Regions from separate parts of the Rhodococcus qingshengii JCM 15477 genome, predicted to be linked through region 3. Evidence: riboswitches for the same ligand, from Rfam matches in the RefSeq annotation. Region 3 holds a riboswitch; each other region holds the start of a gene.
What was found. Region 3 has a riboswitch for thiamine pyrophosphate ahead of M0639_RS17915 (3-oxoacyl-ACP reductase). Riboswitches for the same ligand answer to the same signal wherever they lie in the genome.
Positions count from the first base shown of each region.

Region 1: it holds a riboswitch for thiamine pyrophosphate, as region 3 does, so the genes downstream of both, M0639_RS19370 (TenA family protein) here and M0639_RS17915 (3-oxoacyl-ACP reductase) in region 3, are expected to answer to the same signal.
Region 2: it holds a riboswitch for thiamine pyrophosphate, as region 3 does, so the genes downstream of both, thiO (glycine oxidase ThiO) here and M0639_RS17915 (3-oxoacyl-ACP reductase) in region 3, are expected to answer to the same signal.

Region 1 covers NZ_CP096563.1:4,259,829-4,270,123, forward strand. The annotation lists gene M0639_RS19340 (maleylpyruvate isomerase family mycothiol-dependent enzyme) at 1-97, shown strand, start outside; gene M0639_RS19345 (Type 1 glutamine amidotransferase-like domain-containing protein) at 132-755, shown strand; gene M0639_RS19350 (hypothetical protein) at 813-1,139, opposite strand; gene M0639_RS19355 (GNAT family N-acetyltransferase) at 1,714-1,983, shown strand; gene M0639_RS19360 (MFS transporter) at 2,145-3,371, shown strand; gene M0639_RS19365 (carboxylesterase/lipase family protein) at 3,364-4,932, opposite strand; TPP riboswitch at 5,037-5,132, shown strand; gene M0639_RS19370 (TenA family protein) at 5,120-5,863, shown strand; gene M0639_RS19375 (ABC transporter substrate-binding protein) at 5,863-6,891, shown strand; gene M0639_RS19380 (ABC transporter permease) at 6,869-7,672, shown strand; gene M0639_RS19385 (ABC transporter ATP-binding protein) at 7,681-8,475, shown strand; gene M0639_RS19390 (LysM peptidoglycan-binding domain-containing protein) at 8,764-9,321, shown strand; gene M0639_RS19395 (hypothetical protein) at 9,487-9,969, shown strand; gene M0639_RS19400 (T3SS (YopN, CesT) and YbjN peptide-binding chaperone 1) at 10,182-10,295, shown strand, end outside.
Region 2 covers NZ_CP096563.1:1,592,845-1,603,139, reverse strand. The annotation lists gene M0639_RS07385 (exodeoxyribonuclease III) at 1-773, shown strand, start outside; gene M0639_RS07380 (GNAT family N-acetyltransferase) at 818-1,249, opposite strand; gene thiD (bifunctional hydroxymethylpyrimidine kinase/phosphomethylpyrimidine kinase) at 1,406-2,248, shown strand; gene M0639_RS07370 (adenylate/guanylate cyclase domain-containing protein) at 2,267-3,118, opposite strand; gene M0639_RS07365 (M20/M25/M40 family metallo-hydrolase) at 3,232-4,683, opposite strand; gene M0639_RS07360 (ABC transporter permease) at 4,816-5,586, opposite strand; gene M0639_RS07355 (ABC transporter ATP-binding protein) at 5,586-6,575, opposite strand; gene thiG (thiazole synthase) at 6,705-7,457, opposite strand; gene thiS (sulfur carrier protein ThiS) at 7,450-7,665, opposite strand; gene thiO (glycine oxidase ThiO) at 7,662-8,741, opposite strand; TPP riboswitch at 8,741-8,887, opposite strand; gene thiE (thiamine phosphate synthase) at 8,914-9,609, shown strand; gene M0639_RS34930 (hypothetical protein) at 9,858-9,989, shown strand; gene M0639_RS07330 (NUDIX hydrolase) at 10,082-10,295, opposite strand, start outside.
Region 3 covers NZ_CP096563.1:3,932,730-3,943,024, reverse strand. The annotation lists gene M0639_RS17935 (alcohol dehydrogenase catalytic domain-containing protein) at 1-424, opposite strand, end outside; gene M0639_RS17930 (MarR family winged helix-turn-helix transcriptional regulator) at 421-882, opposite strand; gene dinB (DNA polymerase IV) at 1,004-2,302, shown strand; gene M0639_RS17920 (LLM class flavin-dependent oxidoreductase) at 2,299-3,579, opposite strand; gene M0639_RS17915 (3-oxoacyl-ACP reductase) at 3,579-4,370, opposite strand; TPP riboswitch at 4,361-4,454, opposite strand; gene M0639_RS17910 (DoxX family protein) at 4,593-5,033, shown strand; gene M0639_RS17905 (AurF N-oxygenase family protein) at 5,137-6,126, shown strand; gene M0639_RS17900 (TetR/AcrR family transcriptional regulator) at 6,123-6,872, opposite strand; gene recO (DNA repair protein RecO) at 6,969-7,784, shown strand; gene M0639_RS17890 (isoprenyl transferase) at 7,741-8,559, shown strand; gene M0639_RS17885 (YbjN domain-containing protein) at 8,556-8,978, shown strand; gene M0639_RS17880 (Fur family transcriptional regulator) at 8,984-9,415, opposite strand; gene M0639_RS17875 (ArsR/SmtB family transcription factor) at 9,427-9,810, opposite strand; gene M0639_RS17870 (glycine--tRNA ligase) at 10,009-10,295, shown strand, end outside.

The DNA of each region.
Region 1 (10,295 bases), 330 kb from region 3:
CCGCGTCCACGCTTCGGATCACCGAACCGACATCTCGCTTCGCGGTGACACCACGGTGGGCACACGCGTCGTCGACAATCTGGCGTTCACGATTTGAGGGCTGGGTGGGTAGGTCGCGAAGGTACTGAGAAGTGAAACTGTTTCTCTCGTCCTACCGATTCGGCGACCACCGCGAGGCCTTTGTCGATCTCGTAGGCCGCGGCGCTCGCATCGCAGTCATCGCCGCGGCTGCAGATTCGTGGCCCGTCAATGCCCGCAGTTCAGCAGTCACCAGCGAACTGACTCCACTACGGGCAGCCGGCTTCACCGCAGAGGAAGTGGATGTCCGAGACTTCCTGGGTGCACCGGAAGCACTGGAACTCCGGCTCCGCGATTTCGACTGCCTGTGGGTTCGCGGCGGAAACACGTTCGTCCTGCGAGCTCAGCTAGCTCGAAGTGGCGCTGACCGGGTCATCGAGATGCTGGTTCGTTCAGGCGTCGTGGCCTATGCGGGATACAGCGCCGGAGCGTGCCTGGCGACTCCGACTCTGATCGGGCTGGACGCGTCGGACGACCCCGCTGAAGTCATGCCAACGTGCGGTATCGACCCGATCTGGTCCGGGCTCGCGCTGATCGACTTCGCGATAGTGCCGCACGGCGGCGATTCGCTACTCGAAGATCCACAGGTGACTGCGCGGACGGTTGCGGCCCTGACCACGGCGGGCGTGCAATTCACCGTGCTCACCGATTACGAGGTGATACTCGTCGACCGTTGATGTAACGCAGACGGTTGATCTTGACGCAGACTGAGCAGTCGACTCGGCCCGACCGGATCAGCCGTGCTCTGCCACCGCGGTTCCGGCTGCCGGCGACTGACGCTCGAGCCTCGTCCACGCGATCTCCCAGCGCTTGACAGAGACCTCGTCAGCGTCCTCGAGAAGGGCGTCGAGGAGCAGGCGTGGATTTTCGCGCCATGCCAGTTCAGCGGCATGGACTTCCGCAGCCGAGAACAACCCGGAAGCCTCGAGATCACGAATCCATTCGCAGATCTCGCCTCGGTGAATCCGTGCGATGGTCTCGTATCCCAGACCTTCGTCAAGGAAGTCGTACGAAAAAATTGCGGCAAAGTAACTGTTCGACTCACGCTGCCCGAAAATCATGTGCGTTCCTTCCTCGAAGTTGTCCGACGAAGACTCGAAATCGAACCGTTGAGCAGCGACGCCAAAGTTTTTTTGGCGAAGTTGTAACGCTTCTTCTATCCCCGACGATTCAAACGCTAACCCCCCGAGCGGGTCTTTGGGATCACGTCCGAGAAACGATCTGATGACCAACGCAATACCCCTGGGGTTTCCGGCCACTCGCACCCATCATCGACACGTAACCAGCGCGCCGCTGACCTGCAATTTGCCCGTTTCAGGCCCTCCACTTAATCCATCCGAACAGACGACAAAAAACTTTGTGACCGGTCCCACATATTGGGATAGTTACGATCGTGATGCATATGTATCACCCGTTGTGGGCACAAAAGTACGGGCAAATCGGCACGTACAGACCAGTTTTGTTCGTTCTCCATGGCGACGAAGGTCCCTTGAACGGTCGTCCAGTTGTAGTTGCGCTAAGTAACGGATCCCACGTCGGCAACCGATATTGCGGACGGCCTGCCAGGTAGCGTGCTCCAGAGAACGTAGACGCGGCGCGGCGCAACCGGCCGCCCTTTCGAAACGGAGCCCGAAGATGACCGAGACAGTGGCGCACAATCCCGCGGAAACGCGTTTCGAGATCCGAGTCGACGGCGAACTCGCCGGTTTCGCCGAGTACTCGGACCATTCCGGCGTCCGTGATTTCCACCACACGGTGACCTATCCGCAGTTTCGTGGGCGCGGGCTTGCCGCCATCGTGGTGCGTGAAGCGCTCGATCAGACCCGGAACGAGGGATTGAAGATCCTTCCGACGTGCTCGTACGTCGAGAAGTTTGTTGCGGAGAACCCCGTCTACCAGGCATAACCGAACGAGAACGGCCGGCGAAAAACCAGTCGCGAACCTGCAGACCCCGCTGCTAGCGTCGATGGTGCCGTCGTCGAAATCCTGGGCGGCACCATCTCGGGGAAGGAAAGAACGTGGTCGCCTCAGCAGATCGGCGTCCACCTGCGTCCACGGACGTAACTATCCCCAGCTATCTCCCTCTCGTACTGGTCAATCTCGCGACGCTGTTCTCGGCGATCGGCAACGGTATCGCCATCGTCGTGCTCCCCTGGCTGGTTCTCGAACGAACCGGTAAGGCTACCGACGCGGCGATAGTTGCCGGCGCAGCAGCCATTCCGCTACTCGTGTCGAGCCTGTTTTCGGGGACATTCGTCGACAAGTTCGGACGCCGTCGAACGTCGATGATTTCCGACGCTCTCTCTGCGATGTCCGTTGCAGCGATTCCGATCATCGCGGCCACCGCGGGCTTGACGATCCCGGTGATCGCGGCGTTGGCCGCACTCGGCGCCGTGTTCGACCCCGCCGGAATGGCGGCGAGGGAGTCCATGCTGCCTGCAGCGACTCGGACCGCCAAGTGGAAGCTCGATCGAACCAACAGTGTGTACGAGGCCAACTTCAACGTCGCGTATCTGATCGGCCCTGGCATCGGCGGTGTCCTCATCGCAACGATCGGAGCGGTGAACACGCTCTGGGTCACGGCGGCAGGATTTGTGTTCTCGATAGTCGTGGTCGCCTTCATCCGGCTTCCCGGCGCCGGAGTGCCCGAACACGAACACCGTCCGAAATCGATCTGGCACGGCACACTCGACGGTCTTCGGTTCGTCTGGAACAACAAACTGCTGCGCACCCTGGCGCTGATCGACATGGCAGTCGTCGCGCTCTACATGCCGGTGGAGAGTGTCGTGTTCCCGGTGTACTTCACAGAGTTGGATCAACCGGCCCAACTCGGATCGGTGTTGATGGCCTTGGCGATCGGCGGCATCATCGGCTCTCTCGCCTACGCCCCACTGGCGCCGATCATGTCCCGGCGGCTGATCATGATTTTTGCCGTCGCCGTTCTCGGCATAGCGATGCTGGCCATGGCGCTCCTACCTCCACTGTGGGTGATCCTCGTACTTGCCGGACTGCAGGGCCTCGTCTACGGACCAGTCGGCCCGATCGCCAACTACGCCATGCAGACGCACAGCCCGGAGCACATGCGTGGACGCGTCGTCGGTGTCATGACGTCGACGGCCTACGCCGCAGGCCCGCTCGGCTACCTCGCGGTCGGCCCGCTGCTCGATCAGCTCGGAATCGCGTCGACCTTTGTGGCCCTGTCGATTCCGATCATCCTGATCGCCGCAGTATGTGCCTCCCTACCGGTGCTTCGCGAACTCGATCGTCCGCGGCACTCGACCGACGTCAGTTGAACCCCATCACGTCGTTGCCCCAGGCGACGCGCAGTCCGTGATCGGGGTCGCTGACGAGGGTGTCGGCGGAGTCGATCAACAGCGTCGACCGCTTCTCTTCCTCGTACGGCGCCCAGTGCTTCGAACCGTCGAGAGCTGCGGGCACGGCATGCCGCGCGAAGGCCAACCACCGCCGTTGGATACGGCCGGCCACCTCCATCGCGGCCTTCCGTCCGCCGAGCCAGAACGTGGGGTCGACGTTCAGGGTTCCGAAATTGCCGAATACATAAGGTAATTCGGTCGCGTGGCCCGCGCCGATCCGCGCCGCCTTGAGCATCGGCGTCGCGTGATCGAAGCGGTAGACCCACGTAGGGGAATGCCTGCAGTGCGCGTCGGCGATCCACAGGGTCGGCATGCGAAACGCCGCGTCCCGTGAAAGCGCCAGCGCACCACTCGGTTTCGCATGGTCAGGGTAAGCCGACATGATCTCGGCAAGTTTGGTCGCCGAGATGTCGGGGTGATCGTCGGCCAGTAATTGGAGCATTGCCTCGACGGACTGCGCACTCACCGGCATCAGCGGAGACTTCATGAACTTGAAGATCGACGCCTCGTCCTTGTTGGAACCGATGATCAGTGGGATTCGGTGCGCGTAACCCTTCTGGAAAGCCGCAACCGGGTAGTGCGGCACCAGATCGCGATCGACAACGGGTGCCATCGCCAAAGTTCCCGGAATCCGGGTCGGAATTTCGTTGACCAAATCATCGCTTGCCTTGACGAGCAGTTCCAGATCCGTGGTCAGCAGATCGCCTGCGTCTTCGGGGTCGATCGAGAGCAGTTCGAGAAACCGCTCTGCAACGGTCTTGGCGCGCTCGGCCCCGTAGACGGAGGTCGCGGGCGGACTCTGGGCAATCGCACGATGGAACAGACCTTCGGCGCTCGGACAGGTCATGAGCGTCGTGATGGATCCTGCGCCGGAGGACTCCCCGAACACGGTCACCGCACTCGGGTCACCACCGAAGGCGTCGATGTTGTCTCGAACCCATTCGAGTGCCGCAATCTGGTCTCGCAGACCACAGTTCGATTCGAAAACAGTATCCGCGGTGGAGAATGCAGACAGGTCCAGGAATCCGAGTGCGCCGACGCGATAGTTGAAGGAGACGAGAACGACGTCACCGGTTTCAGCCAGATGACGGCCGTCGTAGATCGTTTGGGCGGCGGATCCGAGGCAGTAGGCGCCGCCGTGAATCCACACCATCACCGGTCGCGGCGTGCCGTCGGGTCGCGGGGCCCAGACGTTGATCGACAGGCAGTCCTCGTCGATTTTGAAGGCCCGATCGATCGGAACCGCCGGACTCTGGCCTTGCGGCGCGATCGGCCCGAACTCACGACAGTCGCGCACCCCGTCCCACGACTGTGCGGGTTGCGGCGCTCGGAACCTCCGCTCACCCACCGGCGCCGCTGCGTAGGGCATGCCCTTCCACGCGAATACACCGCCATCCGGATACCCGCGGGCTTCTCCGCCTCGCGCCCGGATCACCAGAGTTCCGTCCTCGCCGAGATTTGGTCGAACGTCGGTCTCCATGTCTGAATCCCCTCCCGACCCGCGCGTGTGGCAATCAAGACCAAACCTACCAATCTCGGACGGGTGTGCGCCGAGTACACAACCCCTCGGTGTTAAGGTCGCCTAGTTCTGACACGGGGTGCTCCGCATGGGCGGGGCTGAGAACACACCCGGGAACCTGATCAGGTAATGCTGACGAAGGGATGTCATGGCTACTACGCAGCCTGCATACAATTCTGCCGAAAACTCGGTGGCCACAGCGCCGTCGACGGATCGGTTCACAGATCGACTCTGGGCCGAGACGAAGGCCCTCCGCGAGTCGATCGACTCACTGGAGTTCCTCCGCCGCCTCGGCGACGGAACATTGCCTCTCGACGCGTTCCGCACGTACATCGAGCAGGACAAGCTTTATCTCGAGGGATATTCGAAAGCGTTGTCCCTGGTCGCGGCCCACGCCCCGGATCCGCAGTCCGCGGGCTTCTGGTCGAATTCCGCGTCGACGGCAGCGACAGTGGAATCTGCGCTTCACGACGGACTTCTCACCGGTGGAATTCTTCCAGCGGGATCGGGAAGGCTCGAGCATTCGCAGGCCTGCCTGGGATACGTCTCGTATCTGACGGCGACTGCAGCAACTGCGCCTTACCCGGTCTCCGCCGCGGCAGTACTCCCCTGCTTCTGGATCTACGCCGAGGTCGGCCGCGATCTTGCCGCTTCAGCGCGCGAGGTACTCGACGCCGATCCGTCGCATCCGTACGCACAGTGGGTCACGACCTACGACGCACCCGAATTCCACGAGTCGGTGGCGCAGGCCCGCGTGCTGGTCGATGCTGCGGCCGAAGCTGCCACCGAGACAGAGCGTGAGGCGATGAGTGAAGCATTCCGCATCGCCAGCCGCTATGAGCTGATGTTCTGGGATTCCGCACTCCACCAGCAGCCTTGGCCGGCGTCGTGATGTCGTTTGCGGCGCTGCGCCGCACGCTTGCCACGTCTGCCGCGATCGCAGCCGCGTTCACAGTTCTGACCGGATGCGCCTCTGACACCGGCTCTTCCGACGGGACCATTCGGTTCGCACTCGACTGGACACCGAACACGAACCACACCGGTTTGTACGTAGCACTCCAAGAGGGCTACTTCGAGGACGCCGGCCTGGACGTCTCGATCCTGCCGTACAACAACACCTCGCCCGACACCCTGGTCGATGCCGGCAATGCCGAGTTCGGCATCAGCACACAGAGTCAGGCCACGTTCGCCCGTGCAGCCGGCGCCGCCACGACATCCGTCATCGCGCCACTTCAGCACCGCGCCACCGGCATCGGCGTGAAGGCGGATCGTGCGGACATCACGCGCCCACGTGATCTCGACGGGAAGACGTACGCCGGGTTCGGCGATCCCGGCGAAGTCGAAACGCTGCAGCAGATCATCCGCAACGACGGCGGGACCGGGAACTTCACGACGGTCACGCTCGGAACTTCCGCGTACGAAGCCGTGTACTCGGGCCAGGCAGACTTCACCGTCTCCTACTTTGCTTGGGAAGGCCTCGAAGCGGAGCGAAACGGAACTCCGATGCGGTACTTCCAGTACACCGATTACGGCTTCCCCGATGCATATTCGATCGTGATCAACGGCAACCAGCAGTGGTTGAAGGACCATCCCGACGAGGCACGCAAGTTCGTCAAAGCCGTTCAGCGCGGATATCAGACTGCTGCCGACAACCCGGACCAGGCCGCGCAGGATCTCATCGACGCGAACCCCGGAGCATTCACCGACGAAGACCTCGTGCGTGAGAGTCAGCGGATGCTCGCCGCCGACTACATGAAAGACGCCAACGGCGTTGTGGGCGCCCAGAATCTCGAAACCTGGTCGGGCTACTCGGGATTCCTCTTCGAGAACGGATTGCTCGCCGGACCCGACGGGAAGCCGTTGACCCAGAAGCCGGACTGGTCGGAGTACTTCACCAATGAGTATCTCGACGCGTCCTGACGTGAGCGGACGGTTGGTCTCGACCATGCGGCGGGCGCTTCCCGCGCTCGCCGTGGTGGTGCTCCTCGTGGCGGCGTGGCAGATCTACGTCGAGATCAGTGGGATTCGGCCGCAAGTACTTCCGTCTCCGGGGCGCGTTCTGTCCCAGGGGTGGGACAACCGCGAGATCATCTCCGGCCACGCCTGGTCGACATTGCAGGTCACGTTGGTCGGCTTCACTGTTTCATTGGTGTTGGCCTGGATTCTTGCTGTGGTCGTGGACTTTTCGCCGTGGTTGTCACGCGCGCTGGTACCACTTTTTGTCGTCTCGCAGACGCTGCCGATCATCGCCATCGCGCCGCTGATGATCATCTGGTTCGGCTTCGGGTTGTTGCCGAAGGTGTTGGTGATCGCCCTTGCGACGTTCTTCCCCATGACCATCGGACTCATCGAGGGATTTGCCGCGGCCGATCGGGAAGCGGGCGCTCTCCTGCGCAGTATGGGCAGCACTCGCTGGCAGGAGTTCCGATACGTTCGCCTTCCTTCGGCAATTCCGCGATTCTTCACTGCCCTGCGCATCGGCATCACGTATGCGGTCGTGGGTGCGGTGTTCTCCGAATACGTCGGCGCTACTTCCGGTTTGGGTATCTACATGAGCACCCAGAAGAACTCCTTCCGCACCGACCTGGTGTTGGCGGCCGTACTGGTGACCGCGTTGATCAGTGTCACGCTGTACTTGCTGACGTTCGCCATCGAGCGCATCGTTGCACCATGGGCGATGAACGAAAGGTCGCGGACATGACTGACCCGATGGTCGAGGATGCAATGGTCGAAATCCAGGACCTGACCAAGAGGTTCGACACGGCCGGAGAATCGCGTCTCGTGCTCGATTCGGTGTCCTTTGGTGCCGACGCGGGCGAATTCGTGTCGGTGATCGGGCCGAGCGGCTGCGGCAAGAGCACGATCTTCAACGTCCTGGCCGGGCTCGAATCCCCGACCGCGGGTTCGGTCCGTGTGGGCACGCGCGCAACGGAATCCGAACCAGCCACCGAGGTGCATACCGCGTACATGCCGCAGAAAGATCTTCTGTTCCCTTGGCGTTCGGTACTGGACAACACGGCCCTCGGTTTGGAAGTGCAGGGAGTCGGCAAGAAGGAAGCACGCGAGCGCGCTCGCGAGTTGTTCCCGGCGTTCGGACTGTCCGGATTCGAGGACGCCCGGCCGTCACAACTGTCCGGCGGCATGCGCCAGCGAGCGGCGATGCTGCGCACCGTTGTTCAGGGCAAACCTGTCCTGCTGCTCGACGAGCCGTTCGGCGCACTGGACTCGTTGACCCGCACCGAGATGCAGGCCTGGCTACAAGACGTGTGGCAGCAGTACCGGTGGACCGTGCTGATGATCACCCACGATATTCGTGAAGCGATCTATCTGTCCGATCGCGTGGTCGTTCTGTCGGCGAGGCCGGCAACGGTCAGGTGCGTCGTCGACGTTCCCTTGCCGAGGCCACGCGAACTGGACATGATCACCTCGCCCGAGTTCGCCGACGTCGAGCGTGAACTGCTTGCCGTACTCCACGACGAGACGCGCAAGTCGCTACACCCCTAGCGGTTACTGACAATGCGCTGAGAGCGCGCCGATTTCACCTGCCGTTCAAGAGAAAGTGCATCGCAACGGTGCAACTTCGCGTAGGATGTCGCGGCGCGTTCGCCCAAAACGCCTTAATATCAGCAAGATCCGAACGCTCGACACGCAATCCGCCAACGCTGCACAATTCTCTGTACTCTTCGGTAACGTACACTCGGTCGCCTACGAGACCAACGGCCAGAAGGTAACTGGACGGTAAAGCGGAATCGTGGAGGCACAGTCATCGCAACAGATTTGGAAAGGGACAGCGTGAGCACACTGCAGTCAGGTCAGAGCCTCGGAGTCGGCCAGGAACTCAAGTCCGACAACGGCGCATACACCCTCACCTTGCAGGACGACGGCAACCTGGTTCTGTCCGAGGGCGGACAGGCTGTTTGGGCCGCAGGCACCAACGGATCCGGCGCCAACCGCGCCGAGGTGCAGGCTGACGGAAACTTCGTCATCTACAAGGACTCCGACGCCGTGTGGGCATCGCAGACCGCAGGCAACGACGGTGCCTCCCTCTCGGTTCAGGACGATCGCAACGTCGTTCTGTCCGTCGGCGGAAATGCTCTGTGGTCTTCGGACACTGCAATCGCAGCGCCGGCCGCCGAGGCTGCCCCGGAGCCCGCTCCGGCACCCGAGCCCGAGCCTGCCCCCGCCGCTCCGGCAGCGCAGAGCTACACCGTCGAAAGCGGCGACACCCTGTGGGCGATCGCAGAGCGTTTCTACGGTGACGGCAACCAGTACCAGCGCATCGCGGATGCAAACGGCATCCCGAACCCGGATCTCATCAACGCCGGTCAGGTACTGACGATCCCCGCCTGATTCACTGCTTGACCTGGCCCTGGGTGCCGACGTCCGCGTCGGCACCCAGGGCCTTTTGTGTTCTACGCCACACAGATTCGCGTCCCGCCCAGCAGACCCTGATACTCCATTGCGGCATCTTTTCGCCTACAGTACTTCCGTACTGCTCCCGAAGGACAGGTGTGCATGAAAGACAGAACAGTCATGATCGGCGCTGTCGCAGTGGCCGCTCTTTCTCTGACATCAGGCCTCGTTTTCGGCGGAGCAGCCGGCGCATTCGGTGCCGGCGGCCCTGTGGTGAAGCCTCCCACTCTGGTCTCGTCGGTTTCCGTGGAGTCCGTCACCGGGATCGAACCGGCCGCGTTCTACAGCTCGGTTGCAGTCCCCACGGTTGTCATCCCGCCGACGCCGACCTGGCGAATCGCCGACGAGACGACTGCTCCTCGTAATCAGCCGCTTGTGGTGACCGCGACAAGCACGAGCTCCGCCACCTCGACTACGACGGCCACCAGTACGACAACACCCGTCTCATCCACGACAACTGCGTCGGCTACCGCGACCTCGTCACCGACCGCGACGGCCACAACCACCAAGACCAGCACCACCCCCGTTGTCACGACCGGATCCACGCCGCCCGTCGTCGAGGTCTCGCCCGTTCTCGCCGGATAACCCTCGCCCTTTCGCCCGCACACCGCCTGGCGTGACGGCGGTTACAGGCACACTTCAGTCGCCGCTCTCGAATAACCGATCTACCTGCGACTACCTTCCTCGTCGTCACGGTTCGTGGTCCGCTGCAATCCGGTCGACCGGAAAAGGACAGCAGCATTGTCGGAGCCTCGCGATACCGTATAGGTCTGAGCTTTTGCGGAAGGAGGTGGCTGATGAGCGCAATGGGCTTCGATCTCGATGTCAGTGTCGACCGGGCGTGGGCAGAATTTCAACGTCGCCTCGGCGATCACATTTCCATCATGGTCGACGGCGACGTTCTTGCCGTG
Region 2 (10,295 bases), 2.3 Mb from region 3:
CCGTCCGTGCCCGTACCGACAGGATCATCGACTGGCTCGGTCGATCCGACGTCGACGTCCTGGCAATGCAGGAAACCAAGTGCAAGGACGAGCAGTTTCCGTACGAACGCTTCAAGGAGATCGGCTACGAGGTCGCCCACGTCGGGTTGAGCCAGTGGAACGGTGTCGCCATCGCTTCCCGCGTCGGCTTGGACGACGTGCAGATCGGATTCGAGGATCAGCCCGGATTCGACAAGGATCCCGAGGCAGACCCGGTCCGCGAGGCACGTGCGATCGGTGCCACCTGCGGCGGTGTGCGGGTGTGGAGCCTGTACGTCCCCAACGGCCGTGAGCTGGAAGACCCGCATTACGCCTACAAGCTGGATTGGCTGGCCAAGCTGCGCGACGACGCGGAGGGCTGGCTCAAGCAGGATCCCGACGCGCAGATCGCCCTGGTCGGCGACTGGAACGTCGCTCCCACGGACGACGACGTGTGGGATCCCGCTTTCTTCGAGGGCAAGACCCACACGTCGCAGCCGGAACGAGCTGCGTTCACCGCCTTCACCGAGTCCGGGTTCGCGGACGTAGTTCGCCCGTACACACCCGGTCCCGGCGTGTACACGTACTGGGATTACACGCAGCTTCGCTTCCCGAAGAAGCAGGGTATGCGAATCGACTTCATCCTCGGCTCACCGGCATTCGCAGCACGCGTCGAGGCGGCCGAGATCGATCGAAACGAGCGAAAAGGCAAGGGCGCCAGCGATCACGCTCCGGTGATCGTGAATCTCGGGTGATCGTGAATCTCGGAGCCTGATCGTCTGTTTGCACCCTCGGGCTTCTAGTCCTCGACGAGCAGTTCCAGATACTCGGGATGCTCGCCGAGGTACCGCTGAACATAGGTACACACGGGCCGTACCGACCAATCACGTTCACGGGCGCAGTCCATTGCGAACTGCACGAGTACGGCTGCCAGTCCCTGCCCGCCGTACTCCTCTTTGACGACGGTATGCATGTACGCAACCACGTCGCCCGCTTCGGCTCCGCTCCCCGAAATCTCGTCTTCGTCGCGGTATCCGAGGATGCCGACCAACTCGTCGTCGGAGAGCAGTTCGAATCGTTCGTGCGACGGATTGTCCACGAGCGTGACTTCCGGTGAGGTTCCGGTTTTCGAATTTTCGATGTCGTTCATTGCGGCGACCTCCACGGCACGATGTGCACCTGCGCGATCGGCGACAGCTGCGTTCGCACGCTCTCCATAACTGTGATCCATGCCACTCATAGAATCAGCTACCGACGACGCTGTCCCGGGTTCGACCAATTTTTGCACTGGGAACGACCGGATCGCAATCGCAGTTCGCGCCGTCGTTCCCGCGAGAGGTGGGACCGAGCTGCCGTTTCCCCAGGTCCGATCGGTAGGCTCGTCGTCGTGAAGCTGCTGCCCCTGACCCCCGCCGGACAGACCCCGATTCGGGCATTGACCATCGCCGGAACCGACTCCGGTGGCGGAGCCGGCATTCAAGCCGATTCCCGCACGATGGCGATGTGCGGAGTGCACGCCTGCGTGGCCGTCGCCGCAGTGACGGTCCAGAATTCGGTGGGAGTCAGCGGATTCCACGAGATTCCGCCGGAGATCGTCGCCGACCAGGTGCGCGTCGTGGTCTCGGACATCGGCGTCGGTGCGGCGAAGACGGGAATGCTCGCGTCGACGACGATCATCGAAGCGGTGGCCGCGGTTGCCGCCGAGGTTGGGATCGGCCGCGACCGTCCGATTCCGCTCGTGGTCGACCCGGTGTGCGCGTCGATGCACGGCGATCCGCTGCTGCACGAAGAAGCTCTCGACGCGGTCCGCAACACCTTGATTCCGGCAGCCACGGTGGTCACTCCGAACCTCGACGAGGTTCGGTTGATCACCGGTATCGAGGTCGTCGACGACAAGAGCGCCCGCCAAGCGGCAGAAGCGCTGCATGCGCTCGGCGCTCAATGGTCCATCGTCAAGGGTGGCCACCTTCGTACTTCGGAGTTGTCCACCGACCTGTTGTTCGACGGCGACCGTTTCCTCGAATTCAGCAGTGCCCGGATCGACACCGGCAACGATCACGGCGGCGGAGACACGCTGGCTGCTGCGATCACTTGCGCTCTCGCACACGGCTATTCCGTTCCGGACGCGGTGGCGTTCGGCAAGGAGTGGGTGACCAAGTGTCTCGAGGCGTCGTACGACCTCGGCGCGGGACACGGTCCGGTGTCCCCGCTCTGGCGGCTCCAGGTCTAGCGCTCGAGGTCCAGGGCGCTAGTTCCGGCGCACGCGCCAGATTCCCAGGTCGACGGGAACTCCGTTGGGCGTGGTCGCGAAAAACCCTCGCCGCCATGGCCGGATCGTGAGATCGAGATCCTCCAGGGTGCCGGCTTCGAGTTCCTCGAGAGTTGTCGCCGACATCATGACGTTGCCGTCGCCGCCCAAGCCCATCATCCGGGCGGCGATGGTCACGTCGACGCCGAGCCAGTCGTCACCGATCTGACGCGGGGTACCCGTGTGTAGGCCGACGCGCATGCGCGGGGTGTATCCGTCGAGATCGACTTCCGCGAGCGCGTCCTGCGCGGTGAACACCGCCTTCAAAGCCGCATCCGGGCGAATGAACACTGCCATCAGACCGTCGCCCATCCGTTTGACGACGTGTCCGCCGTTGTCGGTGATCGGAGTTTCCACGGCCTGCGCCACCGCACGCAGAAGGGTCAGCGTCGCGCCGTCACCGGCTGCGAGCGACCAGGTGGAGAAGCCCACCAGATCGGTGAAGACGATGGTCAGTTCTTGATCGCCACGTCCGCGGCCCATCTTTTCCAGCGCTGCCTGCCACACCTGCAGTGCTCCGAGGCTCACTTCGCGAGTGGCTGCCGGCTTCTGATCGAGCAATCTGTCAGCGACGCGCGCCACGGCGCGGGCACCGCCGGGGCCGGCGAGCGAGAGCGGATCCCCAAACCCTGGATCACCGGGTAGTGCCCGCCTGAGGCGTCGTAGCGCGTCGATGAGCTGCTGCCGACGGTTAAGTTCTGCCGCAGAGTTCAAGACGACGTCGACGACGCCTCGAACCGAGGAGGAAGAAGCACCTGCCGTGTCGGTGTTCTCCGGGGACAGATCAGCCATAACTCAAGCGTAACTCAGAGTTACAGACAGTGTGCTGCCGCCGTTCTCGCACAGTGGCCTCCTGGTCGCTCGCACAGTCGATCATTCGGTCAGTCGATCATTCGGTCAGTCGATCATTCGGTTCTGGCCTGTGTCCGGGCATCGCCGACGGGAACTCCGTTCGGCCCGCTCAAATCCTGGGCATACGTCGCAACTCCGAAGGCTACTGCAGAAGCGTTGGCAGCGAGCGCTTCGCGATCGATGTTCGCGAGGTTGTCCTGGGCACTGTGGTAGTTCGGGTCGAAGGTCTCCTCCGCTTCTCCGCCCCACTTCTCGGCCTGTGCCGGCGTCTTGCGCTCGTCCGCGCCGCTGAACACGCCACCCGCCGGGATCCCGATCTCGATGAACGGGCCGTAGTCGGAGCGCCCGTCGAAGTCCGTTCCGTCCGCCGCAATCCCTCGCCCGGCGAGAAAATCGACGAAGGTGCGCTCGATGCCCGCCGACCCCTCGGGCCCGGGCCCCTCCCCGACGGCATCCGAGTTGTCGCCGTCGTAAGCCAGGTATCCGGCGTTGGGCGAACCGAGCATGTCGAAATTCAGGTACAGGGCGATGTCGGCCCGTTCCTGATCGCTCAGACCCTCGACGTAGCGGGTGGAGCCGACCAATCCCACTTCTTCCGCTCCCCAGAAAGCAAAACGCACGGCATTTTCGATGCTCGGTGAGCTTCCCATCTGCAGCGCGGTTTCCAGTACGGCTGCGGTACCGCTTCCGTTGTCGTTGATTCCGGGACCTTCCGGCACACTGTCCAGGTGGGCGCCCACGACAACCACGTTGTCGGTCGCGCCGGTCTTGGTCTGCGCAATCACGTTGCGCGACTTCGTCGTTTCCGTCGACGTGTCGAGAATCAGCGTGAGGTCTCCGGGCGCTGCGGCAAGAGCCTCGCCCGACGCCTTACTCACCCCGCCGGTCGGAATGCGGGCGTCTTCGGGTTCACCCAAGGTAGCCCCGCCCAGCATTGCGTCCTCGTTGTTGGCAACCAGCAACGCCGCCGCGCCGCGATCAGCGGCGATCTTCTGCTTGTCGCCGAACGGGCACACTCCGCGGGTGACCAGCACGATTGCACCGTTCACGTCGCGGCCGTCGTAGTCGGTGGCCTCGCAACCGGGGGTCTCGTCGGCGGGAATCGCCACCAGACGCGCCGTGATTCCGGTCGGTCCCGTGGAGGTGGAATATGTCAGCGCCCGCACCGGAACATCGGAGCCGTCAGCGGCTTTCAGGGATTCGGTGCCGGGATCGAAGGAGCTGAAGTCGAATTCCGGGGTGCTGACCTCGAAACCCTTGTCTTCGAGCAGGTTTGCCACGTAGTCGACACTGGCGTCGTAGCCGGGGGTACCGGCCGATCGATTGCCCTCGTTGTTGGCGGCGATCTTCTCGAGTTGCTCCAGATGCCCGGTCACGGCGTCGACCGTGACGGTCTCGGAGAATGCAACCGGGTCTGTCGGGACGGCCGCTTCACTTCCCGACGCGCATCCACTCACCACGAGTGCTCCAGCCATTGCGACCACAACCACACCGAAGAGTCTCATCTTCGGAGGATATCGGCCGGAGCACAGGAAAGGGACCCAGTACGAATGGTTTTTCGTACTGGGTCCCTACTCTGCTGTCACTCCTTGTTCTCGGTAGGTCTCCCGACAACACCTACCGAGGGAGCGACAAGATCAGGCGTCGCGACGATTCACGATGACGATACTTGCTCCGAAAATCACCAGAACGAAGGCCGCGAAGTAAATCAGGCTGCCCCAGGGTCCCCAGTGGAAGTCGACGCCACCGCTGCTCGCACTGAGGAAGTGGTTTGCATTCGCGAACGGCAGGAACGGAGTGATCTTCTCGCCGAAGCTGCCGAACAGTCCGAACAGGCTCTCGATGAGCAGCGGCCAGAGCAGGAGCAACGCAATAGCGCCGGCCGACTGGCGAATGATCGATCCGACGCCGACAGCGAGAATCACGCACAGGAAGGCGTAGATCGGGATGCCGTAGATCGCGCGCCAGTCACTGCCGCTCGACAGAGTCAATCCGGCACTCGCCTCGGTACCGGCGATGGCCTTGGCCATGGCGTACGCGCCGAAGGCGAGAACAAATGTCAGTACAGCACCGAAAGCACCGATGAGGCCGGCTTTGGCGATCAGAACCGAGGCACGGTTCGGAACGGCCTGGAAGGTGGTGCGGATGGTCCCGAAGCGGTACTCACTGGTGACCGCGAGGGCCGCCATGATCATGAGAACCATGATTCCGAAACCCGAGATGCCGGCCGTGGCAACGGCGGTGTCGAGGTCCGGTGCTCCCTGGACGTCGGAGGACGTCAGAGCCGACTTGGCAACCGCGCCCATGATGGCCGCGAAGCCGAGCGCGAGCACGACGATGATGACCGAGCACCACAGCGGCGACTTGGTCGTGGTGATCTTGATACGTTCAGCACTGAGAACAGCCATTACAGTGCACCTCCCATAGCCTGCTGCGTGTTTGCCTGCTGTGTATTTGCGTGGTGTGCACCGACACCCGGATCGATACCGGATGCGTGGTACTGGACATCGTCCCCGGTCAACTTCATGAACGCATCCTCGAGCGACCCCTGCTGAGAAGCCAACTCGTACAACACGATTCCCTGCGAACCAGCTAAACCACCGATCACATCGGTGGTCGAATCCACGACCACCAATGCCGGGGCAACGCCGGAACCGTCTTCACGCACCGTCAGCCCCTGCGAGAGCAACACACTGCGCAACGCATCGAGCTGTGGGCTGCGCACGCGCACCGTCGACTCCGACGAACGATCCACGAACTCCGCGACCGTCGAATCCGAAATCAACCGACCCCGACCGATCACCACCAACTGCTCCGCCGTGAGCGCCATCTCCGACAGAAGGTGACTCGACACCAACACCGTGCGGCCCTCGGCCGCCAACCGCTGCATGAACTTACGAATCCAGACGATGCCCTCCGGATCGAGACCGTTGACCGGCTCGTCGAACAACAACACCTTCGGATCCCCCAACAACGCACCCGCCAACCCCAGACGCTGCGACATACCGAGCGAGAACCCGCCGGCCTTCTTGCCCGCCACCTCGGACAACCCGACCAACCCGAGCACCTCGTCGACGCGGGACTTCGGGATCCCGTTCGAAGCAGCCATCCACTGCAGATGTGCACGCGCACTGCGATTGGGGTGCACCCACTTCGCATCCAGCAACGCGCCGACAGTCCGCAACGGCGTCTTGAGCTCGCGGTACGGCTTGCCCTCGATCAACGCCGCACCCGACGTCGGCTGATCCAGACCCAGGATCATCCGCATCGTCGTCGACTTACCTGCACCGTTCGGGCCCAGGAAGCCCGTCACGATGCCCGGCTTGACCGTGAACGACAAATCGTCCACCGCTTTCGTCGGTCCGTAAACCTTGGTCAATCCCCTCAGTTCAATCATGAGGAGAACTTTGCCCTACCGGCAATGACCAGCACATCGGCCACAGGTCTAGTTCCGAGTGGTACTCAGGTAGGACACGAAGCCGGACAATCTGGGCATAACCCTGAGAAAACACCCGGAAATGGTCCGTCAGGACGATGCTTGGGCCCAGAACCGCTTGGGAATCCGGCCGGCGTGACGCGCTTCGAAACCTGCTACCACTGCGTGCCGCATCGCCGACGCCATCAACGCGGGATTCTTGGCCCGCGTCACCGCTGTCGCAAGTAGGACGGCGTCGCAGCCCAACTCCATGGCAAGGGTGGCGTCGCTGGCCGTTCCGATTCCGGCGTCGAGGATGACGGGCACGCCGGCGCGCTCGACGATCATCTCGATATTGTGCGGATTCGCGATACCCAGCCCTGTCCCGATGGGTGAACCGAGCGGCATGACTGCCGCGCAGCCGACCTCTTCGAGGCGAAGCGCCAGCACCGGATCGTCCGTCGTGTACGGCAGGACGGTGAATCCGTCGTCCACCAATTGTTCTGCGGCGGAGACGAGTTCGATTGCGTCGGGCAGCAGAGTCCGCTCGTCGGCGATGACTTCGAGTTTGACCCAGTTCGTCTCGAGCGCTTCGCGTGCCAACTGCGCCGTCAGGACCGCTTCGGCGGCGCCCCGACACCCGGCGGTGTTCGGCAACGGTTCGATTCCGAGGCGACGAAGCAGGTCCAGAACGCCGGTGCCGCCGGCCGCGTCGACTCGCCGCATCGCGACGGTGGTCAGTTCGGTACCGGAGGCGACAAGCGCTTCCTCGAGGACCGCAAGGTTGGCGGCGCCGCCTGTCCCCGTGATGAGCCGGGAACCGAAACTGCGGCCCGCGATAGTGAGAAGGTCCTGCTCAGCCACCCTGCACCGCCGTGAGGATCTCGATTTCCCAACCACGTCCGACGGATTCGTCCCAACGCCCGCGAGGAAAGAGCGCACCGTCGACGGCCACGGCGATGCCTTTGCTCGGCAACTCGAGGTGCGTCAGAAGTTCGGTCACCGTGACTGCTCGATCGAACTCGAGATCTTCGCCGTTGACGGTGATCCCGATCGGGACCTGCTCACTCATGAATTTTCCTTAGCTACTGCGAACCGCTCGGGTTCGGTTCCTTTTACCTCGACCAAAGATGTGCCGTTCAGCAACGCGACCGTCGCATCGGCGGTGACGGGCGTCAGCAGGACCCCGTTGCGGCCGTGCCCGGTGGAGACGACAACACGATCGGACACGCGCCCGATCAACGGCAGGTTGTCCGGCGTCATGGGACGCAGACCTGCCGCGCACTCGTACAGTTCGTATTCGCCGATCGCCGGCATCAGTGCCTCGGCGTCGTTGATCAGGTCCCGTACGCCGGCCATCGTGACCTGTGTATCCTCACCAGACTCGTATTGTGTTGCGCCGACGACGATTCCGTCACCGCGCGGGACGAGGTAGGCGGGCCGCCCGTGGACGCTTCCGCGGATGGTGCGGCTGGGCGCCGGGGTGACTCCAGGCCTACTGCGCAAGCGAAGGATTTCGCCCTTGACCGGGCGTACCGGTAGCCCGGGCCACAGCTTGGGTGACGCGATACCGGCGGTGAGCACTATCTGATCGGTATCGAGTTCGGCGAGGTCGTCGACGGCCCGCGCGATCAATTCGACGCCGGATTCCGCACAGGCCTTCTGCAACGCCGCCAGCAGAAGTCTGTTGTCGACGGCGGACTCACCAACAGCCATCAACCCCGACCGGATGCCCCGGCCCAGCATCGGTTCGAGTTCACGGATGCGCGCGCGACCGAGAACTTCGAGTTCGTGCCCCTGCGAGCTCACCCACTCGGCGATGGTCTGCAGGTCCTGCGCGTCGGCAGTGTCGAGTGCAACCGTCAGCGAGCTGTCCGCGGTGAAGACCGATTGCCCGAATTTTCCGAGCTCCTCACCGAACGTCGGCCACCGTTCCAGGGACGCTGCACCGATTGTCAACGCGGTTTCTTCACCCGGCCAGCCTTCGGAAAGCGGGGCAAGCATTCCGCCCGCCACCCACGAAGCACCTGATCCAATGGACGGGTCGTACAACCGAACGGCCCACCCGTCGCGGGCTGCTCGCCACGCGATAGCGAGACCGATGACACCGCCGCCGACAACCGACACCGTACGAGCGTGTGTACTCACGAAACTCCACCTCCACTTCCTGCGCCGGCATGATCCGGGTCAGGTCTGACGGTCGGGATCTGGTCGCGATCCCCTCTCAGCCCTACGAACCTCGCAGTCACGACAAAAAGTGACGACGACGTTTCAGGACTCCCGTGTCGAACCTTGCTCCCTAGAGGCTACCGTTTGCTCCGTGCACCCCACACATCCCAGTAACGACATCGACCGGCGCGAGCGCCTGGCAGCAGCACGGCTGTACCTGTGCACCGACGCGCGCCGCGAGAAAGGCGACCTCGCGCAGTTCGCCGAGGCAGCATTGTCCGGCGGAGTCGACATCATCCAATTGCGTGACAAAGGCTCTGCCGGTGAGCGCGAGTTCGGCCCGCTCGAGGCCAAGGACGAACTGGTGGCGCTGGGCATTCTCGCGACCGCAGCGCGACGCCACGGCGCATTGTTGGCCGTCAACGATCGCGCGGATCTCGCGATGGCTTCCGGCGCCGACATCCTCCACCTCGGCCAGAACGACATTCCCGTCCCCTACGCGCGAACCGTTGTCGGTGAAGACGTAGTCATCGGCCGTTCGACGAGCAGTCGCGCGCAGGCGAGTCTGGCCGCCATCGAAGAGGGCGTCGACTACTTCTGTACCGGGCCGGTCTGGGCGACACCGACCAAACCGAATCGAAGTGCGTCCGGTTTGGAACTGGTTCGATCGACCGCCGACGCCGCACCGCCGCGGCCCTGGTTCGCGATCGGCGGCATCGACGAGGAACGTCTGCCAGAGCTGCTCGATGCCGGCGCCACGCGCATCGTCGTCGTGCGTGCAATCACGCAAGCATCGGACCCCCAGGCGGCCGCGCAACGCCTCGCCGCAGCCGTCGCTGGGCGCTGAAAGCCGGTAACTGGCGTTCGTCAAGTGTTTGCCGGGCGATTTCCGCACAGTTACGGGTCAGCACGCCTGACTCGAATTGTGAACGGAAGTTGTCCGATCAGACAACAAACTCCCAGTTCCTAGGTGCGATTGGATGTCCGAAAAGTCGGATTAAGTGATCTTGCTCACAGTTGCTCCGATTGCGTGTCACATCCCATTCGGTTTGTTGTAGTTTACCTCCAGTTACTAACTGAACCTAGGAGCACTAAATGGGATCCCTCGACACCGGCTCGCTCAGCACCGAATCGCTCGAAGACCTGAACCTCGGCAAGATCAGCGAGCTGCTCAAGCTCGGCATCACCGCGGTCAGCTTCATCACGGCGCTGAACTCGCTCAGCTGAGCCTCGTTTCGGTCGACGACCGAAACACCGAAGGGCCGGACTCCCGCGGAGTCCGGCCCTTCTGCTGTGAATGAACTGTGAAGACTCGACTGCTACGACTGGGTACTGCTCGCCTCGGACAGGTTCTGGTCGCTGCCTGCCTGGTCGCTGCCTGCCTGGTCACTGCCGTGGTGGGAACTACCCGACAACCATCCGAATCCGCCGTCCTCGAGCACGACGGTGTGCGGATCGCCGTCCACGGCCACAACAGGCTCGGTCCGGAGGTCGGGCCATGAGGAACCGAAGCCCGGATGCAGCGGCAGTGAG
Region 3 (10,295 bases):
GTCCTACCGTCAGCGAGCCGTAGGACGTCTGCAGCATCTCGGGAACAGCTCCCACTGTCGACCAGTCCAGTTCGCTCGAGAAGGGAACGACCTGACTGACGGGAACGCACGTGTACTCGGCATAACCGCCGTCGAACGTCCTCCCCATCCCACCCATCATGGCGGCGACTTGCCGGCCTTCGGTGAGCTCCCCGCCGGGGCAGTTCACCACTTCGCCGACGGCCTCGATGCCCAGCACCCTCGGGAATGTCACGCCTTCGGCGAGGCCGAGGCGGGTGTGAAGTTCGGATCGATTGAGGCCGAAAGCCTTCACCCGGACCAGTACCCAGCCCGCAATCGGCACGGGTATCGGAATCACTCTGATAGTCAATGCTTCTGGCGGGCCGGGGGCGTCGAGCACGATTGCGCGCATTGTGTCGGTCATGCTTTTTCCTTCGTGGTCGGTGTCAGGTTTCGATTGGCTTCACGCAGCGTGGCCAGTGTGGCGCCGAATCGATCGAGAGCGTCGGGCGTCAGCACGGAACCGAGACGGCGCTCCAATTCGCCGTCGAACGTTGCCTTCGCCCGCCGCAACAGCTCATTGCCCTCGGGAGTCAACTCGATGAGTGAGGATCGTTTGTCGGTGGGATTGGATTTTCGACGGCAGTGTCCAGCCGCTTCGATTCGATCCACCAGCTTGCTCGTGCCACCGACGGTGATCGCGAGGGCCTCGGCGATGTCGAAGACCCGACAGGAGCCGAGCCTGTCGATGATCTGCATCGGCTCGAATCGACTCAGTGGCAGGTCGTGCTCGATTCGGAGTCGCTGGTCGACGGCCGTCCACAGTTCGGTTTCGAAGCGGACGAGGTTGTCGAAGTGCCTGCTCAGGGCTGATCTGGTCAAGAGCAGACTCCGAACCGATATGCATTCCGTGGAATCATTTTCTCACCGTACGCCCGATTCGTGATTAATTCCATGGAATCTATTTGCGGCCTTTCATTGTGTCGGTGGCGCATGGGAACATATGTTCGTGTCGCATGAATCGCTGGATCAAGAAACGCCAGGTAATCACCCTGGCGGTGCTCGTTCCGGCGGTAATCATTCTGGCGGTAGTCGGTCCACAGGTGACGCAACAATCCTGCATGCGGACCTCGATTCGTTCTACGCATCAGTCGAGCAACGCGACGACCCGACTCTGGCCGGCAGGCCGGTCATCGTCGGTGGTGGGGTGGTCTTGGCGGCAAGCTACGAGGCCAAGGCGTTCGGGGTTCGCACAGCCATGAGCGGTGGTCAGGCCCGATCACTGTGTCCTCAGGCGATAGTTGTCCCTCCGCGAATGTCGGCGTACTCGCAGGCGAGCAAAGACGTGTTCGACGTCTTTCACGACACGTCGCCGCTGGTCGAAGGAATCTCCATAGACGAGGCCTTTCTCGAGGTCGGCGGGCTCGCCAAGATCGTGGGAAACCCGCTGCAGATCGGAGCCAACCTCAGACGCGATGTGGCCGAGCAGGTCGGACTACCGATCACGGTCGGAATCGCACGCACCAAGTTCCTGGCCAAGGTCGCCAGTGCATTCGCGAAACCCGACGGATTGCTGCGAGTGCCGCCGGAGGGCGAGACCGAGTTCCTGCATCCCTTGCCGGTCGAGAAGCTGTGGGGCGTCGGCAAGATCACGGCCCAGAAGCTGCGAAACTTCGACATCGTGACGGTGGGTGACATCGCTCGGCACGACGAATCCTCGATCGTCTCGATTCTCGGGGGCGGCGCCGGTCGCCATCTCTACGCACTCTCACACAATCGAGATCCGCGCCCCGTCCGCGCCTATCGTGGCCGCAGTTCGATGGGTGCTCAGCATGCGCTGGGTCGCGGATCCCATCCCCGCGCAGAACTCGATGCGTCGTTGATGTCCCTTGTCGACCGTGTCAGTCGACGCATGCGTTCGGCGCAGCGGACGGGGCGCACGGTCACGCTCCGGCTCCGCTTCGCGGATTTCACGCGGGCAACTCGATCTCACACGCTGCGCCGGTCCACCGCCGACACAGCGGAATTGCTGAGCGTCTCGATGGTGCTGCTGGACGAAGCGATACCGATGATCGCGGACAAGGGCATCACGTTGATCGGTGTCGCTGTCTCCAACCTGGATCGGGACGGCGCCGAACAACTCGAATTGCCCTTCGACGGTCCAGGATTCGCGGGTCCGGACACTGCCGCCCTCGACTCGGCAATGGACAGTGTCCGGAAGAAGTTCGGCTCCGCGGCCCTCACGAGGGGAGTGCTCCTGGGACGCGATCCGGATCTGTCGGTGCCGCTACTGCCGGACTAGGTGAGGTTTTCTCGCAGAGTCGCTCCCTCGTATTCGCGACGGAACAACCCACGCGCCTGCAGCACTGGAATCACGTGATCGACAAAATCTTCCAGGCCCTGCGGATAGGTCGGCGGCATCAGATTGAAACCGTCGGCACCGCGGCCGTTCAACCAGGATCCCATCTCGTCGGCAATCGACTCCGGTGTTCCGATCATCGTTGCGTGACCACCACCCGCAGCGAGCGTCCCGAGGAGTTCCCGCACAGTCGGTGCGTCCTTCTCGACGATCCGCAAAATAGTGGCGTAGCGGCCCTGCGGCCCGGTGAACGCTTCGAGTGGAGGCAACGGGGGCACGGGCCCGTCGAGATCCCAGTTCTCGCAATCCTGTCCGGTGAACAACGAGAGTTGGCGTATCGACTGTTCGGTGGGCAGCAGGAGATCGAGTTCGGCCTTCTTCGCCCTGGCCTCGGCGACGGTGCTGCCGACGTAGGTGACCAGTCCCGGCATCACGGCGACCGAACTCGGATCCCGGCCGGCTCGCTCGATTCTCGATTTCACGTCCGCGTAGTAGGCCTGTGCGCTGGGTAAGTCGTAGGCAACCGAATAGATTGCCTCGGCGCGACGCGCCGCCAGATCGCGACCCTGCTCGGACGCCCCGGCCTGAAACAAAACCGGTCTGCCCTGCGGGGATCGAGGAACCGTCAACGGGCCGTCGACACGAAAATGCTTGCCGTCGTGATCGATGCGAGAAATCTTGCCTGCGTCGGCAAAACGTCCCGCCCGGTCGAGGATCAGCGCGTCTTCCGACCACGAATCCCACAATGCGAGGGCCACTTCGACAAATTCGTCGGCTCGTTCATATCGGGAGGCGTGATCGGGCATCGCCTCGAGTCCGTGGTTGCGCGCCTCCTGGTCGAACATCGAGGTCACGACGTTCCAGCCGGCCCGTCCGCCGCTGATGTGGTCGAGCGAGGCCAACAGTCGTGCCGCGTGGAATGGCGTGTAGAAAGTGGTGGAAATGGTGGTCACCAGGCCGATGTCCGCTGTCGCTCGTGCCATGGCAGTCAATGCGGTGATCGGCTCGAGAAACCACGACGCACCCGACTCGGGTTCGCGAACACTGTGACCGTCAGCGAAGAAGACGGCGTCCAGCTTGCCGCGTTCGGCGATCTGGGCGAGCGACTCGTAATACGTGATGTCGCCGAGACTTTCGACCGGTGAGTCGCGATGACGCCATGCCGCACTGTGATGTCCGCACCCGAGCAGGAACGCACCTATCCGCAGCTGTGCGCCCATCAGTTCTTGACGAGTCCGCCGTCGACAACCAGGTTCTGACCGGTCACGGCCCGTGACCATGGTGAGGCGAAAAAGAGTGCAGCGTCGGCAAATTCGTCCGGCGTGGTGACTCGGCGCAGGGGAGTGCTTGCCGCGATCATGTCGAAGACGGCTTCCGGTGTTGCGGCGCTCGCATCGGTGGTGCGGAGCAAGCCGCCCGAGACCATGTTGACTGTGATCCCGTCCGGACCGAGGTCGGCGGACAGCGTCCGTGTCAGTGCCAACAGTGCGGCCTTGGCAGCGGTGTAGTCGTGGTACGGAACTACCGGATTCTGGACCAGATTGGTTCCGACAGTGATGATTCGGCCGAAGCCGAGTTCGCGCATGCCTGGTAGCGCTGCCTGGGTGGTATTGAGTGTTCCGGCAACAGCTCCGCGTAGTTGAGAGTCGAAGTCGGCCCAGGTGATCGTGTCCGCGTTCGGCCGTGCATCGCCGTTGAACGAGAAGTCGACCAGTGCATTGTCGACCACGGTCGAGATCGGTGCGTCGAATCTCTCGCGTGCAGCGGAGAACAACTGGTCGACGGAACTGCGGTCCGTCACGTCCGCCTGGACTGCGAAGGTGCGATCCTCACCCAGTTCGGCGACCAGGGCCTCGGCGGCATCGCGGCTCTTGTTGTAGTTCACGATTACGCGGGCGCCCGAGCGGGAGAATGCTCGGCTCAGTGCGGCGCCGAGCCCGCGGGCGCCACCGGTGATCAGAACGATCTGCTCGTCCAGGCTGAGTGCGCGCTGAAATTGCTGTTCGGTCATGTCGACATCCCTCCGCCAGTGCTAACTGGTCAGGTTCATCGGGTCTGATCTCAGCCGACTTTTTCGGCACCCCGTGTCACCGTCCATCAGACCACGTGAGGTGAATCGTCCTGAACGCCGGGTGCGTTGTAACGGCCGGCGCGATGAGTTTTCGATCGCTCGGGAGTCGTAATTGCAAGCGAAGTGGCAACCGGCCGCTCGCCTTCGCCCCAGGAGATTCCGATGACCACCCAGCCCGTCCACAACGAAACTGTTTCCGGTAACGCCACGACGACGACACCTTCGGCCACGGCTCGCAAGCTCGGATACGTCCTGAGTGGGCTGTTCGTCGTTTTCATGCTCTTCGACGGCATCATTCACATTCTCAACCTTCAGACAGTCAAGGATGCGTCGGCTGAACTTGGGTTGCCGGACTCGCTGGCATTGACGGCTGGGGTGGTGCAACTGATCTGCCTTGCGCTGTACGTGATTCCGCAAACGTCGATACTCGGCGCGATTCTGCTCACCGGTTACCTGGGGGGAGCGGTGTTGACCAACCTTCGAGCTGAACAGCCTCTGCTGAGCACGACCCTGTTTGCCGTCTACACCGGAATCGTCATGTGGGCGGGACTGTATCTCCGGGACGAGAAGGTTCGCGAGATCATCCCGCTGCGTCGGGCCTGAAATAGGCCCCCGAGGGGGTTGCGTGGGACGCGGTGTCCCATTATGTTTGACCTCATTCAAGTCCGTCGACTGCAATCGACGGACTGGCCGTGAGGAGACACCGATGGCTCGGTCAGCGTCGATCGAAGTGGAAAAGCCGTACCACCAGGTACTGCAGACTTTGTCCGAGGGCTCAGTTGCCCGCAGTTTCGATCCCTATCTCGACATCGACTGGGATTCACCAGAGTTCGCGATCGATCCGCATGATCCGAGATGGGTGCTCTCGTCCGTGTCGGACCCCCTCGGGGCGACGCAGTGGTACCAGGATCAGTCGTTGGAGCGTCGAATCGCCATGGGAATGTGGCGTCAGGCGAACGTGACCAAGGTGGGTTCGGCCTTCGAGAGCATCTTGATCCGGGGAATGCTGCAATACATCATGGCGCTACCCAACCAGTCGCCTGAGTTCCGGTACTGCCTGCACGAGATGACCGAAGAGTGCAATCACATCCAGATGTTCCAGGAACTCGTCAATCGCATGGACATCGACGTGCCGGGTATGCGTCCGATGTTCCGGCGACTGTCGCCGATCATCGGAGTGCTGGGAGCAAAGTTCCCGGTCATCTTCTTCATCGGCATTCTGGCTGGTGAAGAACCGATCGACCACTTCCAGAAGGATCTCATCCGTGAGGGTAAGGACACGCCGCCGGCGATGCTCCGCACCATGGAGATCCACATCGCCGAAGAAGCGAGACACATCTCGTTTGCTCACGAGTTCCTGCGCAATCACGTCCCCAGACTCAGTCGTACGAGTCGAGCCATCACATCGGTCGCCTTCCCCGGCGCGATGCGTTGGCTTGCGGGTGAAATCATGTCACCGCCAAAGGAATTCGCCGAAGAATTCGGAATCCCGGACGAGGTGATGAAGAGCGCCTTCTGGGGGAGCCCGCATTCACGCCGCATCCTGGGTAACTACTTCGGCGAAATGCGAGCCCTGGCAGACGAACTCGGATTGATGAATCCGGTGTCGAAGCGTGCGTGGCGAAAGCTGCGCATCGACGGCGACTACGCCCGCTACCGCGGCGAGCCGAAGCGTTCCGACAAGACCCGGATCTAGTCCAGCCGCGAAGTTCCTCCGTCGGAGGACACCAGCTCGGCTATGAGCGTGGACAATTCGACATGGGGATCGATCTGTAGTCCGCTCGAGCGGGCAACGCCGTCGAACATGTACCAGGTGTATTTCGCGAGGTCGGCGACGATCTCTTCGCGGCTCGGTTTCGGATCGGTGCTTCGGACCCAGTGGGTGAGCGTGCCCTCGACCATTGTCACCACTGCGAACGGTAGTGAATCGAAGGGTGAGGAGTCGATCCCCACGGATCGACCGACTTCGGTGATAGTGGTGCGGGCGGAGTCGGCGATTGTGGCCTTCAGACTGCTGATCGCGTCGATGCTCTCGTCGTCGTAGTCGGTGGGGCCGGTACCCATGAACTCGTGAATCCGCGGATGCTCGGTGATCCACTCGGCGACGGCGCTGATGGTTCGGGTCAGGATCTGGTCGAGAGTGCCTACCGAAATGCTCATCGAAGCATCCAGGGCCGCCGCAAATTGGCCGAGCACGAACGCTCGCACTCGTCGATCGAGGTGGTCTCGGCCGCTGAATTGGCGGTACACCACCGACTTGGCGAGGCCGGCACGATCGGCGATCTGCTGGACGGACACCTCGGCACCTGCCGCACGCTCTTCGATCAGTTCGACCGCCGAGGTGAGTATCCGTTTCTGACGCTCGGAGTTGTGTCGCTCCCACCGCGCTTCGCGACCGGTCAACTCTGCAGTGACAGGTTGCACAATTGCGTCGCTCGGCATCGCGCCAGTCTATCCGGACGGACCTGCCGTGTTTCCGACTTGTCATCGGGCGCGGCATCGGGATCGGTCGTCGGTACAACGTGGGACACTGGTCGAGTGAGGTTGTATCGAGACACGGCGGTGGTGCTGCGCCTGCACAAACTGGGCGAAGCCGACCACATCGTCACGTTGCTCACCCGTCAGTTCGGGTTGGTACGTGCCGTGGCCAAAGGTGTCCGCCGAACCACCTCCAAATTCGGTGCCAGACTCGAACCGTTTGCTCACATCGACGTGCAACTACTTCCGGGCAAGAATCTCGACATCATCACTCAGGTGCAGACGGTCGACGCATTCGCCACCGACATCGTCGACGACTACAGCCGGTACACCACGGCCTGCGCCGTACTCGAAACTGCCGAGCGGTTGGCCGGCGAGGAACGCGCGCCGGCCCCGCAGCTTCAGCGATTGACGGTGGGAGCACTGCGTGCGATCGCCGAGCAGGCACGACCGGTCGAGTTCGTGCTCGACGCGTTCTTGTTGAGAGCCATGGGCTATGCGGGTTGGGCGCCTGCCCTCGAAGAGTGCGCCCGCTGCAGTGCTCCTGGACCGCACCGGGCCTTTCATGTCGCCGCAGGCGGAGCCGTGTGTACCTATTGCCGCCCGGCGGGTGCTGCGACGCCGTCGCCCGGAGTGCTCGACTTGATGGAAGCCCTGCTCCGAGGGGAGTGGGAGGGTACCGATTCGGCGCCCGCGACGCTGCGGACGCAAGCCAGCGGACTGGTCGCGGCACACCTGCAGTGGCATCTCGAGCGCCAATTGCGGACGTTGCCGCTGATCGAGCGTTCGAGGCCGCATGCAGCCGTCGAGGTCGACTTGCCCGTGAGGCAGGATGGAACACGTGATTCGACGACGCGAACCGCGAACTCCGCTTGATTCTGCTGCTGACCGGGTGATCCGACCACCGGACCCACATCCGTCCGGGGCGACCCCGCCGATCCTGCAGACCGAACTGATCCCGCGCCACGTCGCTTTGGTGATGGACGGCAACGGACGATGGGCGCAGGAGCGCGGTCTGCCCCGAACCGCCGGGCACGAACGCGGCGAAGCTGTCCTGATGGACACCGTCTGCGGGTGCATCGAGATGGGTGTCGAGTGGCTCTCCGCTTACGCCTTCTCCACCGAGAACTGGAAGCGCAGTCCCGACGAGGTTCGATTCCTGATGGGCTTCAACCGTGATGTCATCCGCCGTCGACGCGACGAGATGAACGAAATGGGTGTGCGTGTTCGCTGGGCCGGTCGTAAGCCACGCCTGTGGGCCAGCGTGATCAAGGAACTCGAGATCGCCGAAGAACTGACCAAGAACAACACCGTCATGAACTTGACCATGTGTGTGAACTACGGCGGCCGGGCCGAAATTGCCGATGCGGTAAAGGAAATCGCGAAGCGTGTCGCGGCCGGTGAGATCAATCCGGACAAGATCACCGAGGCGACGGTTGCCAAGTACCTCGACGAACCCGACATGCCCGACGTCGATCTCTTCCTGCGTCCGTCGGGGGAACAGCGGACGTCCAATTTCTTGATCTGGCAATCCGCCTACGCCGAAATGGTGTACCAGGAGAAGCTGTTTCCCGATTTCGACCGCCGCGACCTTTGGGCCGCCTGCGTCGAGTACGCCTCACGTGACCGTAGATTCGGTGGCGTCAAATGACAGGGGAGAACATGACCGACACCACCGACGAAGCAGCCCGCCTACAAGAACGCGCGGCCGCCTCGCTGGCGCATTTCGTGACGGTCGATGTGGCTGCCGACGGATCACTGGGTTTCCAGTACTCCGGCGCGCTGTGTTCCATCCAGGCGATGAATCTGTCCGAGGGTCTGGACGTGCTGTCCATGACGTGTGTTCTCGCATGGGACCGACCGGTGAGCGCGGCACTGCATCGCAAGGTGGCCGAGCGGAATCGCACCATCCAATTCGGCTCCATCGCGGTGTTCGGCCACGGCAGTCTGGCGGACGTCATCCTGCGTTACACGTTCCCTGCCGCCGGACTGGACGACGAGGCACTGACCACGATGTTGCTACTGGCGCTCACCGGTGCCGATACCGCCCGGCAGGGTTTGATTCCCTGACGCTCTCAGGCGGCGGCGCAGTCGCGGCAGGTGCCGAAGATCTCGACGGTGTGACTCACTTCGGTGAAACCGTTGTCCTCGGCGATGGTCTGTGACCACTGCTCGACCGTCGGGCCCTCGACCTCGACGGTGAATCCGCAGTTGCGGCACACCAGGTGATGGTGGTGCCCGGAGGAGCAGCGTCGGTAGACGGACTCACCTGTGTCGGTGCGTAGGACGTCGATGGTTCCGGCGTCGGAGAGTGCCTGCAGCGTGCGGTAGACGGTGGTCAGGCCGATGCCTTCACCTCGCTTGCGCAGTTCGTCGTGCAATTCCTGTGCCGACTTGAATTCGTCGATGTCGTCGAGCAGGGCGGAGATGGCGCTGCGCTGTTTCGTGGAACGAACGCCGACTGTGGCCGGTCCACGTTTCGAGGTCGTACTGCCCGGGGTGTTCATGCGGTGGAATCTCATCCTTCTTCGGCGTGGGCGACAGCGTCGACGACGATGTGTGCAAGGTGATCGTCGACGAGTCGATAGAGAACTTCTCGTCCGTTGCGCTCGCCGCGGACGACGCCCGCTGCTTTGAGTACGCGCAGATGCTGGCTGATGAGTGGCTGAGTGACACCGAGAGCTCCGACGAGTTCGTGAACGCAACGCTCCGACTCGTGCAACTGAAGCACGATCGCGATCCGAACGGGTGCAGCGAGCGCCCGCAGAATTTCGCCGGCTGCCGCCAGGGTTTCCTTGGGCGGCACGGGCGCGGGCGGTGCGGCTTCGAACGGGTCGTGCGTGTGTCCGAGGTCGGAATGATCATGGCTTTTGTGGAGATCGCCGGTATCCGCAATGCTCACAGCGAGGCTCCTTCGAGGGGTAGATCATGATGTCCGGGCATAGCCATCTCACCACATTATTGCAAATCACTTTCATTTTGATATGCACAAGTATGCATGTCAACCTTGGACGGAAGTGCGTGGCAGCCGCCAGATAGGCTGATGGTGCGAAAAGCGCACGAAAATCATGCATCTATTACCCAGATGGAGAGCAATCGAGTGGCACCCAAGTCCAAGATCGAAGCCGTTGTCAATCTCGCCAAGCGGCGAGGCCTGGTCTACCCGTGCGGTGAGATCTACGGCGGTACCAAGTCCGCATGGGACTACGGCCCATTGGGTGTCGAGCTCAAGGAGAACATCAAGCGCCAGTGGTGGCGCAACATGGTCACCAGCCGCGAGGACGTTGTCGGCCTCGACTCGTCGGTGATTCTGCCCCGCGAGGTGTGGGTCGCGTCCGGTCACGTCGGTGTCTTCAACGACCCGCTCGTCGAGTGCCTCAACTGTCA